One region of the Anaerotignum faecicola genome, then DNA from elsewhere that is predicted to be linked to it. Evidence: riboswitches for the same ligand, from Rfam matches in the RefSeq annotation. Region 1 holds a riboswitch; the other holds the start of a gene.

What was found. A riboswitch is a leader RNA that binds a small molecule or an ion and turns the genes downstream of it on or off. The one in region 1 is predicted to bind ZMP and ZTP.
Region 2: it holds a riboswitch for ZMP and ZTP, as region 1 does, so the genes downstream of both, EJE48_RS01310 (formate--tetrahydrofolate ligase) here and purE (5-(carboxyamino)imidazole ribonucleotide mutase) in region 1, are expected to answer to the same signal.

Annotation. Positions count from the first base shown of each region.
Region 1 covers NZ_BHVZ01000012.1:507-8,538, forward strand. Annotated here, with positions in the region: gene EJE48_RS13030 (carbamoyl phosphate synthase preATP-grasp domain-containing protein) at 1-230, opposite strand, end outside; gene EJE48_RS12625 (amidohydrolase family protein) at 321-701, opposite strand; gene EJE48_RS12630 (dihydroorotase) at 731-1,588, opposite strand; ZMP/ZTP riboswitch at 1,776-1,883, shown strand; gene purE (5-(carboxyamino)imidazole ribonucleotide mutase) at 1,983-2,477, shown strand; gene purM (phosphoribosylformylglycinamidine cyclo-ligase) at 2,525-3,562, shown strand; gene purN (phosphoribosylglycinamide formyltransferase) at 3,507-4,163, shown strand; gene EJE48_RS09645 (IMP cyclohydrolase) at 4,170-4,889, shown strand; gene EJE48_RS09650 (phosphoribosylaminoimidazolecarboxamide formyltransferase) at 4,930-6,114, shown strand; gene purD (phosphoribosylamine--glycine ligase) at 6,147-7,409, shown strand; gene EJE48_RS09660 (phosphoribosylformylglycinamidine synthase) at 7,411-8,032, shown strand, end outside.
Region 2 covers NZ_BHVZ01000001.1:285,446-293,477, reverse strand. Annotated here, with positions in the region: gene clpX (ATP-dependent Clp protease ATP-binding subunit ClpX) at 1-811, shown strand, start outside; gene EJE48_RS01330 (hypothetical protein) at 798-1,070, shown strand; gene ilvA (threonine ammonia-lyase) at 1,114-2,304, shown strand; gene EJE48_RS01320 (DMT family transporter) at 2,423-3,322, shown strand; gene EJE48_RS12660 (FtsK/SpoIIIE family DNA translocase) at 3,451-6,285, shown strand; ZMP/ZTP riboswitch at 6,383-6,462, shown strand; gene EJE48_RS01310 (formate--tetrahydrofolate ligase) at 6,576-8,032, shown strand, end outside.

The DNA of each region.
Region 1 (8,032 bases):
ATTTTTGCAACATATTCCAGAGTCAGAGGTTCCATATAAACCTTATCCGCAATGGTGGTATCTGTCATGATGGTTGCGGGGTTAGAATTAACTAATACAACCTCAAAGCCCTCTTCCTTCAAAGCCAGACACGCCTGCGTGCCGGCATAGTCAAACTCTGCTGCTTGACCGATTACAATGGGGCCGGAGCCGATAATCAGAATTTTCTTTAAGTCTGTTCTCTTTGGCATAATGTTTTGTTCCTCCTCATGTTCTTTTTACCTGTTTATACCTATTATATAGCTATTTCATTTATATAGCTATTTCTATCTGTTTCTATTTTACAGTGTTTCATCCTTCCATGCAATGCTGCCGTGATACATTGTCAGCCTGCAGGCACCAAAAACCTTTTCTCCTGCGAAGGGCGTTGCTCTGCCCATGCTCAGGAAGTCATCTGGGTTGATGGTGTATTCCTTATCCAAATCGTAAACCGTCAGGCTTGCAGGCTGTCCTTCTTCCAGAGGTGTGCCGACACAGAAGCGGTTTCTGGGATTGGTGTGCATCAACTCGATGAGCTTTTCCAGAGAAAGTACGCCTGTTTTCACCAGCTTGGTATACAGAATGGGGAAGGCAGTTTCCAGACCGACTACACCCATCAGGCTCTTTTCCAGACCTCTGCTCTTTTCCTCTGCGGAGTGGGGAGCGTGGTCTGTCGCAATCATACCAATCGTGCCGTCGAGAATACCGGCAATCAGTGCTTCTCTGTCCTCCTCGCTGCGGATGGGGGGTTCATTTTAAAGCGTCCGTCCTCCTGCAGCATGGAATCATTCATGGTCAGATAATGCGGCGCGGTTTCGCAGGTCACATCCAACCCCTCTGCCCTTGCCTTGCGGATGAGTGCCACGCTTTCCTTTGTGGAGATGTGGCAGACATGGTATTTCACGCCGGTTTCCTTTACCAGCTGCAAATCTCTCTCAATCTGCTTCCATTCGCTTTCGGAGCAGATACCCCGATGCCCATGTGCCTTTGCATATTCGCCCTTATGAATATAGCCGCCCGCAAGCAGGGAATTATCCTCGCAGTGCGCGGCAACAATTTTGTTGTAAGTGCTGATTTTTTTCATTGCTTCACGCATGATTTCATCATTTTGCACACCACGCCCATCATCAGAAAAGGCGCAGACATCATTGACGATTTCGTCATACGCCGCCAATTCCTCACCTTTTTCGCCTACCGTAATCGTGCCGTAGGGAACAACCTGAATGCAGGCGGTTTCGCGGATTGCCTTTAGCTGCACCTCCAGATTTTCCCGACAATCAGGGACGGGGTTCAGGTTCGGCATGGCGCAGACTGCCGTATAGCCGCCATGTGCCGCCGCAAGGCTGCCGCTTTTGATGGTCTCCTTATAAAAAAAGCCCGGCTCTCTCAGATGCACATGAACATCAATAAAACCGGGAAAAACAAAGCAGCCGTTTAAATCATAAACGGAACAATCTGCCTGAGGTGTGCGGTTGGAAATTTCGTGAATCATACCGTTGGCGATAAATACGTTGGATTTCATGAATTTGCCATGAACAAATACAGTTGCATTCGCTAGAATATAGTCCACTGTCTTCTCTCCTTTCGTCGCTAACTTGGTTCTAAACTTATTTTTATCTAAATCTTCAATACTATATCATAAAGGAATAGTAGTGTCAAGATATAGTTTTTTCGGAATTTTCCGTTACAAGAGAAAGTGTTTTGGGAATTTGTTGACACTGCAATTTCGTTGTGTTAGACTAAATTTGTAAATTTATGCGGTTTTTTGCAACTGACGGAACAGGTGGGCAACCACAGGGGAGCAAAGGACTTAAGAAAATCAAGCAGTGCAGAACTGCTTTTTGTCGACCGTCTGGGCAGTCTGTTTCTGTAATACGGAAGTAATGCGGAATCGGACTGCCTTTTTCTGTTTGTTCCGTAGGGAAAAAAGACAGGATGTTTTAGATTTTTTGAGGAGGTAACCCATGAAGAAAATTGGTATCGTTATGGGCAGTGACAGCGATCTGCCTGTAGTGGAAAAAGCGATGGCAACTCTGGAGAAATTCGGTGTTCCTTTTGAGGCGCACGTTTATTCTGCACACAGAACGCCTGTAGAGGCAAGCGAATTTGCAAAGGGCGCAAGGGCAAATGGCTTTGGTGCCATCATTGCGGCAGCGGGAAAGGCGGCACATCTGGCAGGTGCCATGGCGGCAAATACAACCCTTCCCGTAATTGGTATTCCTATCAAATCCTCCACATTGGATGGATTGGATGCTCTGCTTTCCACCGTACAGATGCCGGGGGGACTTCCTGTTGCAACCGTAGCCATTGACGGTGCGGAAAATGCAGCGCTTCTGGCAATCCAGATTCTGGCTGTGGAGGATGCGGCTCTGACAGAAAAGCTGGACAATGCAAGAAAAGAAGCAGCCGAAAAGGTTCTGGCAAAGAATAAGGCACTGGAAGAAAAATACGCAAAATAAGTTATTTCATATAAAAAATATAAGGACAAAGCGAGAGGAGAAAAAGAATGAAAAGCCATAGTGAAAGCTATAAAGCAGCAGGTGTAGATATTACAGCAGGGTATAAAGCAGTGGAGCTGATGAAGGAGCATATCGCAAAGACCATGTCCGCAGGGGTAATGGGTGATATCGGCGGCTTCGGCGGTCTGTTTGAATTGGATATGACAGGCATCACAAAACCCGTACTGGTCAGCGGTACAGACGGCGTTGGCACAAAGCTGAAATTGGCATTTCTGATGGATAAGCATGATACCGTAGGGATTGACTGCGTGGCTATGTGCGTAAACGATATCATTTGTGTTGGTGCAAAGCCCCTGTTCTTCTTGGACTATATCGCAGTCGGCAAGAACTTCCCCGAAAAGATTGCCTCCATCGTTAGCGGCGTGGCAGAAGGCTGTGTGCAGTCCGGTGCGGCACTGATTGGCGGCGAAACAGCAGAAATGCCCGGTTTCTATCCCGAGGATGAATACGATCTGGCAGGCTTCTCCGTAGGTGTTGTCGATAAGGATAAAATCCTGAACAACAAAACCATCAAAGAGGGCGATGTGATTTTGGCTCTGCCCTCCAGTGGTGTACATTCTAACGGCTTCTCTCTGGTGCGTCGTGTGCTGGATGTAGAAAATGCGGATATCAAAACACCTCTGGAAAGACTGGGTGGTAAATCCATCGGCGAAGCACTGCTTGCACCCACAAAGATTTATGTAAAGCCTATGCTGGCGCTGTTTGAAGAGGTGAAGGTAAAGGCGGTTTCCCATATCACAGGCGGCGGCTTCTATGAAAATATTCCCAGATCTATCCCCAAGGGCTTTGGCGCGAAAATCAATAAGGCAAGCCTGAAAACACCCCCCATTTTTGAACTGATTATGGAAAAGGGCAACATTCCTGAAAGAGATATGTATAACACCTTCAACATGGGCGTTGGCATGAGTGTGGTTATTGCAAAAGAGGATGCGGAAAAGGCACTGAAAATTCTGAAGGCAAACGGTGAGGATGCGTATATTATGGGCGAAATCATCGCCTCCGAGGAAGGTGTTGTCATTGTCTAAGACAAGGATTGCCGTATTCGTTTCCGGCGGCGGCACAAATTTGCAGGCACTGATTGATGCGGCAAAAAGAGGGGAAATCCCCAGCGGCGAAATCGCATTGGTGCTGGCAAGCAATGATAAGGCTTATGCACTGACAAGAGCGGCAGAAAACAATATCCCTTCTGTTGTGGTAAAGCGCAAGGAATTTGAAACACAGCTTGCGTATGAGGAAGCCGTGAAGGCGATTCTTGCGGAAAACAGCATTGATATGATTGTTCTGGCAGGCTTTATGTCCATCCTCAGTGAAAACTTCACAGCTGCATACCCTAAGCGTATCGTAAATGTGCATCCCTCTCTGATTCCTTCCTTCTGCGGTAAGGGCTTCTATGGGCTGCATGTGCACGAGGCGGCACTGGCGTATGGCGTAAAGGTGACGGGTGCAACGGTGCATTATGTAAATGAAATCCCCGATGGCGGCGAAATCATTTTGCAGAAGGCAGTGGAAATCGAAGAAGGGGATACCCCTGAGGTACTGCAAAGAAGAGTCATGGAGCAGGCGGAATGGATTCTTCTGCCCAAGGCAGTGGAAATGGTGGCAGCAAGACTGCAGAAAGGACAGTAAAAAAGCATGAATGTATATAAAAAGGATACCATGAAGAATTTGGTAAAGGATAACAGCTATGTGGGTCGCGGCATTGTCATCGGCAAAACAGAGGATGGCACAAAGGCGGCAGTGGCTTATTTCATCATGGGGCGCAGCGATAACAGCCGCAACCGTATCTTCAAGGAGGAGGGTGAGGATGTTATGATTTATCCCTTCGATGCATCCAAGGTGGAGGACCCTTCTCTGATTATCTACGCACCCATCCGTAAGCTGGATGGCAAGCTGATTGTGACAAACGGCGACCAGACAGATACCATCCGTGATTTTGTTGTTGCGGGCAAATCCTTTGAGGATGCACTGGAAACCAGAGAATTTGAACCCGATGCACCGAACTGGACACCCAGAATCAGCGGTATGCTGACCTTCGCAGAAAATGATTTTACATATAAAATGAGTATCCTGAAAAGTGCGGATGAAGCCGGCACAGCCTGCAACAGATTCACCTATTCCTACAAGGCAATCGCTGGAGTAGGGCATTTCCTGCATACCTATATGGGCGACGGCAGCCCTCTGCCTACCTTTACGGGCGAGCCCGAACGTGCAAGCATCCCCAACGATATTGATGCATGGACAAAGGAAATCTGGGAAAATCTGAATGAGCAGAACAAAATTTCCATCTATGTACGCTTCACAGACCTGAAAACAGGTGCGGTTGAAAATAGAATGATTAACAAAAATGTGTAAGCATTGTTGGCAGAACAGGGAAGAAAGGAGTTTTTGGCAAATGAAAGAATTTGAATTGAAATATGGCTGTAATCCAAACCAGAAGCCTGCAAAAATCTTTATGGAGGACGGCAGCGATCTGCCCATCGAAATCCTCTGCGGCAGACCCGGCTACATCAACTTTCTGGACGCATTCAACAGCTGGCAGCTGGTAAAGGAAATCAAGGAAGCACTGGGTATGCCTGCGGCAACCTCCTTCAAGCATGTAAGCCCTACCTCTGCGGCAGTCGGCACACCCATGAGTGATGCGCTGAAAAAAGCCTGCTTCGTGGATGATATCGAGGGTCTGGATGATTCCCCTCTGGCATTGGCTTACGCAAGAGCAAGAGGGACAGACAGAATGTCCTCCTTCGGGGACTGGATTGCGCTGAGTGATGTTTGTGATGCAACAACCGCAAAGCTGATTAAAAGAGAGGTTTCCGATGGTATCATTGCGCCCGGCTATACAGAGGAAGCACTGGAAATTCTGAAAACAAAGAAAAAGGGCAACTATAATATCGTAAAAATCGACCCTGCCTATGTGCCTGCGGTGCAGGAAAAGAAACAGGTTTTCGGCATTACCTTTGAGCAGGGCAGAAATAACTTCGCCATCAATAAGGCTCTTCTGGAAAATGTAGTAACAGAAAACAAGAACCTGCCTGAGGAAGCAAAGCGCGACCTTATTATCGCATTGATTACACTGAAATATACACAGTCCAACTCCGTTTGCTTCGCAAAGGACGGACAGGCAATCGGCGTTGGTGCAGGGCAGCAGTCCAGAATCCACTGCACCAGACTGGCAGGCAACAAAGCTGACATCTGGCATCTGAGACAGCATGAAAAGGTTCTCAATCTGCCTTTCCTGCCCACCGTAGGCCGCCCCGATAGAGATAACACCATCGATATTTATATCTCCGATGATTATGAGGATGTTCTGGCTGAGGGTACATGGCAGACATTGTTCTCTGAAAAGCCCGAGCCTTTGACAAAGGAAGAAAAGAAGGCATATCTTTCTACAATCAAGGGTGTGGCACTTGGCTCCGATGCATTCTTCCCCTTCGGTGACAATATTGAACGTGCGGCAAAGAGCGGCGTTAGCTATATTGCAGAGCCCGGCGGCTCCATTCGTGATGATAATGTAATTGAAACCTGCAACAGATTCGGCATGGCAATGGCATTCACAGGCATGAGATTGTTCCATCACTGATTAAGAAAAGATTGGAAAGGAGCTTGCGAAAAATGAAAATTGTGGTAGTTGGCGGTGGCGGCAGAGAGCATGCCATCATTAAGAAAATCAAAGAAAATCCACAGGTAACGGAGCTGTATGCACTGCCCGGCAACGGCGGCATTGCTAAGGACGCGACCTGCGTAGATATTGCGGCGAAGGATGTGGAAGGCGTGGTTGCCTTCGCAAAGGAAAAGGGCATTGATTTTGCTGTTGTTGCACCGGATGATCCTTTGGTTCTGGGTATGGTGGATGCGCTGAACGCAATCGGTATTCCTTGCTTCGGGCCTGATAAAAAGGCGGCAATTCTGGAGGGCAGCAAGGTGTTCTCCAAAAATCTGATGAAAAAATACGGCATCCCCACAGCGGCGTATGAAGTGTTTGATGATATGGAAAAGGCGTTGGCTTATCTCGAAACCGCACCTCTGCCGACCGTTGTGAAGGCGGATGGTCTGGCACTGGGTAAAGGCGTTATCATTGCAGAAACAAAGGAGCAGGCACAGGATGCGGTGCGCTCCATGATGGCGGATAAGGTGTTCGGCGCAAGCGGCGACCATGTCGTAATCGAAGAATTTATGACAGGTCCCGAGGTTTCCGTTCTTGCCTTCACAGATGGCAAAACAATGGTTCCTATGGTTTCCGCAATGGATCATAAGAGAGCCTTGGATGGTGATAAGGGTCTGAATACCGGCGGCATGGGGACGATTGCACCCAACCCCTTCTATACTGAGGCTGTAGCAAAGGAATGTATGGAAAAGATTTTCGTACCGACTATGGAAGCGATGAACAAGGAAGGGCGCACCTTTAAGGGCTGCCTGTTCTTCGGTCTGATGATTACACCTGCCGGCCCCAAGGTAATTGAATATAACTGCCGCTTCGGCGATCCCGAAACACAGGTAGTTCTGCCTCTGCTGGAAAGCGATTTGCTGACCATTATGCAGGCGGTAGCGGCTGAAAAGCTGGCTGATGTTGAGGTAAAATTCAGCGATAAGGCGGCTTGTTGTGTCATCATGGCATCCGCAGGCTATCCCCAGAGCTATGAAAAAGGCTTCCCCATCACATTGCCCGAAAAGGATCAGCTGATTTTTGTTGCAGGCGCAAAGAAAGAGGGCGGCAAGCTGCTGACAAACGGCGGTCGTGTGCTTGGTGTTACGGAAATTGCGGACACCTTGCCTGAAGCAATCGCAAAATCCTATGAAGCTGTAAAAACAGTGAAATTCGATAACGCTTTCTATAGAAACGATATTGGGAAAAAAGCCCTTGCGGTGGAGGTATGAAATGGTTTATAGAATCTATGTTGAAAAAAAGCAGGGTCTGACTGCCGAAGCAGATGCCCTGAGAAATGATATTGTCAATCTGTTGGGCATCAAGGGGCTGACAGGGCTGCGCCTGCTGAACCGCTATGATGCAGAGCAGCTGGATAAGGATTTATTTGATTACTGCACAAAAACGGTATTCTCCGAACCGCAGCTGGATGATTTGAGAGAAGAAATCCCTACAGATGGTGCGGCTGTGTTTGCGGTAGAATATTTGCCGGGTCAGTTTGACCAGAGAGCAAATTCCGCAGCGGAATGTATTCAGATTATTTCCAAGCAGGAAAGACCTTTGATTAAGACCGCAAAGGTTTATGTACTGTATGGCAATCTGAGCAGGGAGGATGTTGAGGAGATTAAGAAATACCTCATCAACCCCGTAGAATCCAGAGAAGCATCTCTGGACGCGTTTGATACACTGGATGTGAAATATGAAATCCCTACAGAGGTTGCTACCGTGGAGGGCTTCTGTGAAATGGATGAAGCGGCATTAGCGGCTTATATCAAGGATATGGGTCTGGCGATGGATTTGGATGATATCAAGGTTTGCCAGAAGTATTTTCTGAGTGAGCAGAGAGACCCTACCA
Region 2 (8,032 bases), on a different contig from region 1:
TCAGGCGGCAGATTATGATGTGGATAAGGCAGAACGCGGCATTATCTATATCGATGAAATTGATAAAATCACAAAGAAAAGCGAGAATGTATCCATCACCAGAGATGTCAGCGGCGAAGGCGTACAGCAGGCACTGCTGAAAATTCTGGAGGGGACTGTGGCAAGCGTGCCTCCACAGGGCGGCAGAAAGCACCCGCATCAGGAATTTATCCAGATTGATACAACCAATATCCTTTTCATCTGCGGCGGTGCCTTCGGCGGCATTGAAAAAATCATTCAGAACCGCATGGGGCATAAAGTGATTGGCTTTGGTGCAGAGGTGCAGAGCAAGCTGGATAAAACAAATGACGAGCTTTTGCAGAGCCTTATGCCGCAAGATTTGCTGAAATATGGTCTGATTCCGGAATTTATCGGTCGTCTGCCTGTTGTGGTAACGCTGGATAATCTGGATGAGGATGCCTTTGTGCATATTTTAACAGAACCCAAGAATGCACTGACAAAGCAGTATGAATATCTTTTTGCGCTGGATGATGTTATTCTGGAGTTTAAGGAGGAAGCGCTGCGTGCTATCGCAAGAAAGGCAATGGAACGGGAAACCGGCGCGCGTGGGCTGCGTTCTATTGTAGAGGAATTCATTAACCCGATTATGTATGAAATCCCGACACAGACAAACGTGGAACGCTGCATTATCACAGAGGATGTTGTAAACGGCAAGGCGGCTCCCGAATATGTTTATAATGAAAACAGAAAGCCCCTGCAGCGGATGCGAAAGCGCAAAAGCAGCAGAGGAAACAGCGGTGTTTCCGCATAAATCAAGAAAAATCGGAAAAATTGAGTATCTCTATCCTAATGATAGGGATACTTTTTTATTGGAAAAACGCACAATAGAAGGGGATTTCATTTTGCAGTGTGCGGAAAAATGTGCATATTTGGCGGATTTGTCGGAATTTTTAACAAAATCGCAAAAAATGTCTAAAAAATCACAAATAGCTGTTGACGGAATCGCATTTGCGTACTATAATTTATGCGTACTTGAGAGAGAGACAAGGGCAGAAAAATGTCCTTTATAAAAAGACAAAACATATTATATAAAAGACACTAGGAGGAAGAAAAATGCTTACACTGGAAATGATTCAGGACGCAAAAAAAACACTGGAAGGCGTTGCAAGAGTAACACCTTTGTACGAATCCGCTTTTATCAACCCTAACGCAAACGTATTTATCAAATGCGAAAATATGCAGGTAACAGGCTCCTTCAAGCTGAGAGGTGCTTATGTAAAAACAGCAAGCCTGACAGAAGAAGAAGCTTCCAAGGGTGTAATCGCTTGTTCCGCAGGTAACCATGCACAGGGCGTTGCTCTGGCAGCACAGAAAAAAGGCATCAAGGCTACTATCTGCATGCCCGCAGGCGCTCCTCTGGCTAAGGTTGAAGCTACAAAGAGCTACGGCGCAGAAGTTGTTCTGGTTCCCGGTGTATATGATGATGCTGCTGCAAAGGCAGTAGAACTGCAGCAGGAAAAGGGCTACACATTCCTGCATCCCTTCAATGATGAATATGTAATGGCAGGTCAGGGTACTGTTGGTCTGGAAATCATGGAAAAACTGCCCGAAGCTGACGTTGTATTCGTTCCCATTGGTGGCGGCGGTCTGATTTCCGGTGTTGCTTGCGCAATCAAGAGCATCAACCCCAACTGCAAGGTATATGGCGTACAGGCAGCAGGCGCTCCTTCCATGAAGCAGTCCATCGAACATAAGAAAATCGAAAAGCTGGCTAGCGTTTCCACAATGGCTGACGGTATCGCAGTTAAGGAGCCCGGCACACTGACATTCGAGGCTTGCATGAAATATGTTGATGGCATCGTAACTGTAACAGAAGCTGAAATCGCATCCGCAATCCTGATGCTGCTGGAAAAACACAAAATGGTAGCAGAAGGCGCAGGCGCAGTTTCCGTAGCAGCAGCTATGACAAATAAAGTAGATATCAAGGGCAAAAACGTTGTATGCGTAGTTTCCGGTGGTAACGTAGACGTAAACGTACTGGACAGAATCATCGACAAGGGTCTGCAGGAAAACGGCAGAATCGCTGAATTCTCTGTAATGATGGCAGATAAGCCCGGTCAGCTGATTCAGCTGCTGCAGATTATTGCACAGACAGGCGCAAACATTCTGGATGTAAATCACGACAGAAGAGCAAAAGGCGTAGCAGTAAGCAATGTAGTTGTAAACGTAACCGTTGAAACAAGAAACAAAGCACACTATGAAGAAATGGTTGCAGCACTGAAGGCACAGGGCTACACAATCTGATTTTTCCGAGTGCTTCATAATAACCTTTAACAACACAGGGTACTGATCGAAGGGTCAGTACCTTTTTTTGTTGAAAAAAGCGAAAAAATATATTATTCTGTTACCTGAGGTGAAAAATATGGAACAACAAAAGAAAAAGCGTACAGCAGGAATCTGCCTTACCCTCGCGGGTGGCATTTGCTGGGGGCTTTCCGGCTGCTTTGGGCAATATTTATTTCAGAAAAAGGATATTACGGCAGATTGGCTTGTGATGGTGCGGCTGCTTTTGGCGGGAGTACTTTTGGTTTTGATGGGCTTTTTGCTGACGAAAAAACGGATGGGGGATATCTGGAAAAATCCTGTGGACAGAAGGCAGCTCTTGATTTTTTCTGTTTTTGGTATGCTGAGCTGTCAGTATACTTATTTTGCGGCCATCCAATATTCCAATGCAGGCACGGCAACGGTGTTGCAGTCCTTGGCGCCTTTGCTGATTTTGGGGGTTGTGTGCTTCAAGGAAAAGCGTTGGCCTCGTAAAATGGAAACAGGTGCTATCTTTTGTGCATTGCTGGGGGTGTTTTTGCTCAGTACGCATGGCGATATTCACAGCATGAGCATCACAACCTTGGCTTTGGTGTTCGGCTTAGGTGCGGCGGCAGGCGGTGCGGCGTATAATCTGCTTTCCGGGGATTTATTGCGGCATTATGGCGTATATGCCGTTGTGGGCTATGCCATGCTGCTTGCGGGTGTGGCAATGCTGCCCTTTGTGCGCCCCTGGAGCTATGCCGTTCCTTTTGACCAAGGAACTGTTTTGGCGACGGCAGGGGTGGTTGTGATTGGCACGGCAATCGCATTTTCGCTCTATTTGAAGGGGGTCAGCGTTGTAGGACCCTTCATGGGAAGCCTGCTTGGGATGGTGGAGCCGATTACGGCGGTCATCGTTTCCCTTCTCTTTTTGCACGCAAAATTCCAAGGCATAGACCTGGTTGGCTTTGCGCTGATTCTGGGGACTGTGGTGGTGCTTTCCTTGCAATCGAAATAACGAAAAAAACAGGATACCTTGGGTTCTGCGGAAGCCAAGGTATATTTGCGTGCAAAGGAATTTTGTGATAAAATTATGTATTGGAAAATTTTTATCTGAAGGATATGGAAATAGATGAGGTGAGAGCTTTGGCGGAACAGAAAAATAAGAAAAAAACTGCCAAAACCACTGCAAAATCGCCGTCTGTGAAAAAAGCAACGGCAAGGAGCAGTGCCGGAAGGGAAACAGCAAAAAAGGAAACGGGAGCGAGAAAAGAGACCACCAGAATGACGGCGCAGCCTGCCCGTTTTGGGGACAGTATTCTGGATGAGGTCATTCTGCTTCTGATTATTGTTGCATCAATTATTGTATTCATCAGCCTGCTGACGGAAAAAATGGGCATCATCGGCGGCATCATCAGCAGCTTTTTCAAGGGACTTTTCGGGCTTGGCGGGCTTTTTCTGCCCATCTGCGTGATTGCCTACTGCATCTGGATGCTGGTGAGCGAGGAAAAGCGATATCCGTTTGTGCGCGGCATCGGGGCGGGGCTGTTTTTGCTGACCGTAGCCGCCTTTGCGCAGGTGTTGCACCCGATTCAGGTGGCAGAAAGCCTTGGCTTTTTCAAACGCTGTGGTGTGCTTTACGGCGCAGGTGCGTTTACAAATGGAGGGCTGACAGGTGGACTGATTGGCGGTGGACTGGACAGGGCATTGGACACCCTTGGGAGCGTCATTGTCCTATTGGCGACAGGAATTATTTCCATCGTCATGGCAACAGGAAAATCCTTTTTCCATGCCCTTGGGGATGCTAATGCGCACCGCAAGGCGAGACGGAAGGTGAAAAATGAAAAAATCAAGAATAAAGCCGAGCGGATTCGCCAGCAGGAGGAGCTGGAAGCGGAGCGACAGGCGAAAAGGGCACAGCGCCGCAGAAGGATGAACCGTGAGGATTTCAATATCGAGGTACAGGAGAACAGCAGCGAAACACCCTATGTGGAGGAAACGGTGTTCCGCAAGAAGCCTTTAATTCTGGAAACGAAAAAACGGGAACCGATTTTTGATTTTGTGAAGGAAAACGGCGCAGAGGCTGCGGTGCACAGAGAGGAAAAGACGGAGGATGTGCCGAAGGAAGCGCACGACGAAAAAGCCGCAGAAACGCCTTCTATCCGAGAAGCGGCGGCAATGCCGGCAGAGGATGTGCGGAAGGAGGCGGCAGAGGAGCAGGTGAAACCGCAGGCAACAGAATCCGATGCGGCGGATGCATTGTTTGCGGAAATCTTTGCGGAAAAGCCACGCGAGGAAAGCATCAGCATTGATATTCTGCCGGAGGAGGACATGGGCAAAACCGTTGTGCCGAGAAAGGAAACGTCCGCTGCCGAGGAAGAAATCCCCATTGCAATGATGGAGGAGGAGACTGTGGAAGAAACGCAGGCAGAGGAAGCGGAGGAATCCGAAGAAGCGGCAGAGGCGGAGGACGCGAAGCCGGCGGCAGATATACATGAGCCAAGGAAGGAGACGGCACCTGTCGAGGAGGAAAGGCCGTATATCTTTCCGCCGATTACGCTACTGGGAAAAGATCCGCAGACGGGCAACGGCAGCAACCGTTCGGAATTATTTGAAAATGCAAGAAAGCTGGAAACCACGCTGAAAAGCTTTAGCGTGGATGCAAAGGTAATCCAAATCAGCAGGGGCCCTACTGTGACGCGCTATGAGCTTTCGCCGAGCCAAGGCGTAAAGGTCAGCAAGATTGTGAATTTGGCGGATGATATCGCGCTGAATCTGGCGGCGAGCGGGATTCGTATTGAAGCGCCCATTCCTGGCAAGGCGGCAGTCGGCATTGAGGTGCCGAATAAGGAAACGCAGTCGGTTTATATGCGGACGCTGCTGGAAAGCGATGCCTTTAAGCAGCACCCCTCTAAGCTTGCCTTTGCACTGGGGCAGGATATTGCAGGCAACCCTGTTGTGACGGATATTGCAAAAATGCCGCACCTGCTGATTGCGGGTGCAACGGGTTCGGGGAAATCGGTCTGCATCAATACGCTGATTACGAGTATTCTTTATAAGGCAGACCCCAAGGAGGTTAAGCTGCTTCTGGTTGACCCGAAGGTGGTAGAGCTGAGCGTGTATAACGGGATTCCGCACCTTTTGATTCCGGTTGTGACAGATCCGAAAAAGGCGGCCTCTGCGCTGAATTGGGCGGTGCGTGAGATGCTGCAAAGATATAATGATTTTGCTGCCCATGGTGTCAGAGATATTAAGGGCTTTAATAAATTGATGGAAGAAAAGGGTGACGAAAAGGGCAAAATGCCCCAGATTGTCATTATCATTGATGAATTGGCAGACCTGATGATGGCAGCACCGGGCGAGGTGGAGGATGCTATCTGCCGTTTGGCGCAGATGGCGCGTGCAGCAGGGATGCACCTGATTATTGCGACACAGCGTCCCTCTGTGGATGTCATTACGGGGGTAATCAAGGCGAATATCCCTTCCAGACTGGCGTTTGCCGTATCCTCCGGCATTGACTCCAGAACGATTCTGGATATGGTCGGGGCGGAAAAGCTGCTGGGGAAGGGCGATATGCTGTTCTATCCTTCGGGACAAAGCAAGCCCTCTCGTTTGCAGGGCGCATTTGTGACGGATCAGGAGGTCGAAGCTATTGTCGATTTTCTGAAAAAGAGCAGCAAGCCTAATTATACACAGGAAACCATAGACCAAATTACCGCTGCCGGTAAGGTTGGTGGTGCGGCGGAGGATTCGGATGAATTTTTCTCTCAGGCGGTTGATTTGATTCTGGAAAAGGAAAAGGCATCTGTTTCCATGCTGCAAAGACAATTTCGCATCGGCTATAACCGCGCGGCAAGGCTGATGGATGATTTGGAGAAGCAGGGGATTGTCGGCCCGGAGGAGGGCAGTAAGCCCCGAAAGGTTCTCATTACGAAAAGCGAATGGGAGGAAATGACGGGCGCAGTTCCCGATGAGATTTAAAGCTGCCGATAAGGGATTGCAGAAGCACTCTGCAATCCTTTTTTCTGTTTTTGATTGAAATGGATTGACAAAAACAGACAAGTATAGTATTATCGGCATAGGGTCATATGACTGACGGAAGTGGAGACAACCACATGGAGTATGACTATTCGAATGCCGACCGTCTGGGCGATGATGCTTGGATTGGGTGCGGCTTTTTTTATGGAAAATTTTCGGTAAAAAAACGCACCGTCCCTTGTATCAGATGTGGAACAGCGGAATACCGCCAAAGCAGAGAGGAGATTTTTCGAATGTTTAAAACAGACTTACAGATTGCGCAGGAATGTAACATGGAGCATATCCTGAAGGTTGCTGAAAAAGCAGGGATTCCCGAAGAATATGTAGATTGCTACGGCAAATACAAGGGCAAAATCAGCAGCAAATATTACGACAAAATCAAAGATAACCCCGATGCAAAGCTGATTCTGGTAACAGCGGTGAACCCTACCCCCGCAGGCGAAGGCAAAACAACCGTTACCATCGGTCTGACAGAGGCATTGCAGCAGATGGGCAAGAATGCGATTACCTGCCTGCGTGAGCCTTCCTTGGGGCCCTGCATGGGCGTAAAGGGCGGCGCTGCCGGCGGCGGCTATGCACAGGTGGTTCCCATGGAGGATATCAACCTGCACTTTACCGGCGATTTGCACGCCATCACAACAGCAAATAACCTCTTGGCATCCATGGTGGATAACCACATTCAGCAGGGCAATGAGCTGAACATTGACCCCAGAAGAATTGCATGGAAGCGCTGTGTAGACCTGAATGACAGACAGCTGAGAAATGTGATTTCCGGCTTGGGCGGCAAGGTAAACGGCGTACCCAGAGAGGACGCGTTCCAGATTACCGTTGCTTCCGAAATCATGGCAATCTTCTGTCTGGCAAATGATTTGAAACAGCTGAAGGAAATGCTGGGCAGAATCATCGTTGGCTACACCTATGAGGATGAACCCGTAACAGCAAAAATGATTGGCGCAGACGGCGCAATGACAGTTCTTTTGAAGGATGCACTGCAGCCTAACGTAGTGCAGACACTGGAAAACACACTGGCAATTATTCACGGCGGCCCCTTCGCAAATATCGCACATGGCTGTAACTCCGTTATGGCAACAAAAACAGCAATGAAAATTGCGGATTATGTTGTAACAGAGGCAGGCTTCGGTGCAGATTTGGGTGCTGAAAAATTCTTTGATATCAAGTGCCGTAAGGCAGGCCTGAAGCCCGATGCGGTTGTTTTGGTTGCAACCGTGCGCGCGCTGAAATATAACGGCGGTGTGCCGAAGGCAGATTTGTCCAATGAAAATCTGGATGCACTGGCAAAGGGCTTTGTGAATCTGGAAAAGCACATTGAAAACATCCAGAAATACGGCGTTCCCGTTGTGGTAACACTGAACCATTTCGTAGCTGATACAGATGCAGAGGTGGCTTATGTGAAGGAACGCTGCGAATCCATGGGCGCAACCTTTGCCGTAGCGAAGGTTTGGGCTAACGGCGGCGAGGGCGGCAAGGCTCTGGCTGAAAAGGTTCTGGAAACACTGGAAACAAAGGAAAGCAAATTCCATTTCCTGTATGAGGATGAACTGAATATCGTAGAAAAGGTAAATAAGGTATGCAAGGAAATCTATGGCGCAGGCACAGTCAACTTCTCTGCGGCAGCAAAGAAAACACTGGCACAGATTGACAAGCTGGGCTTTAATGATTTCCCCGTATG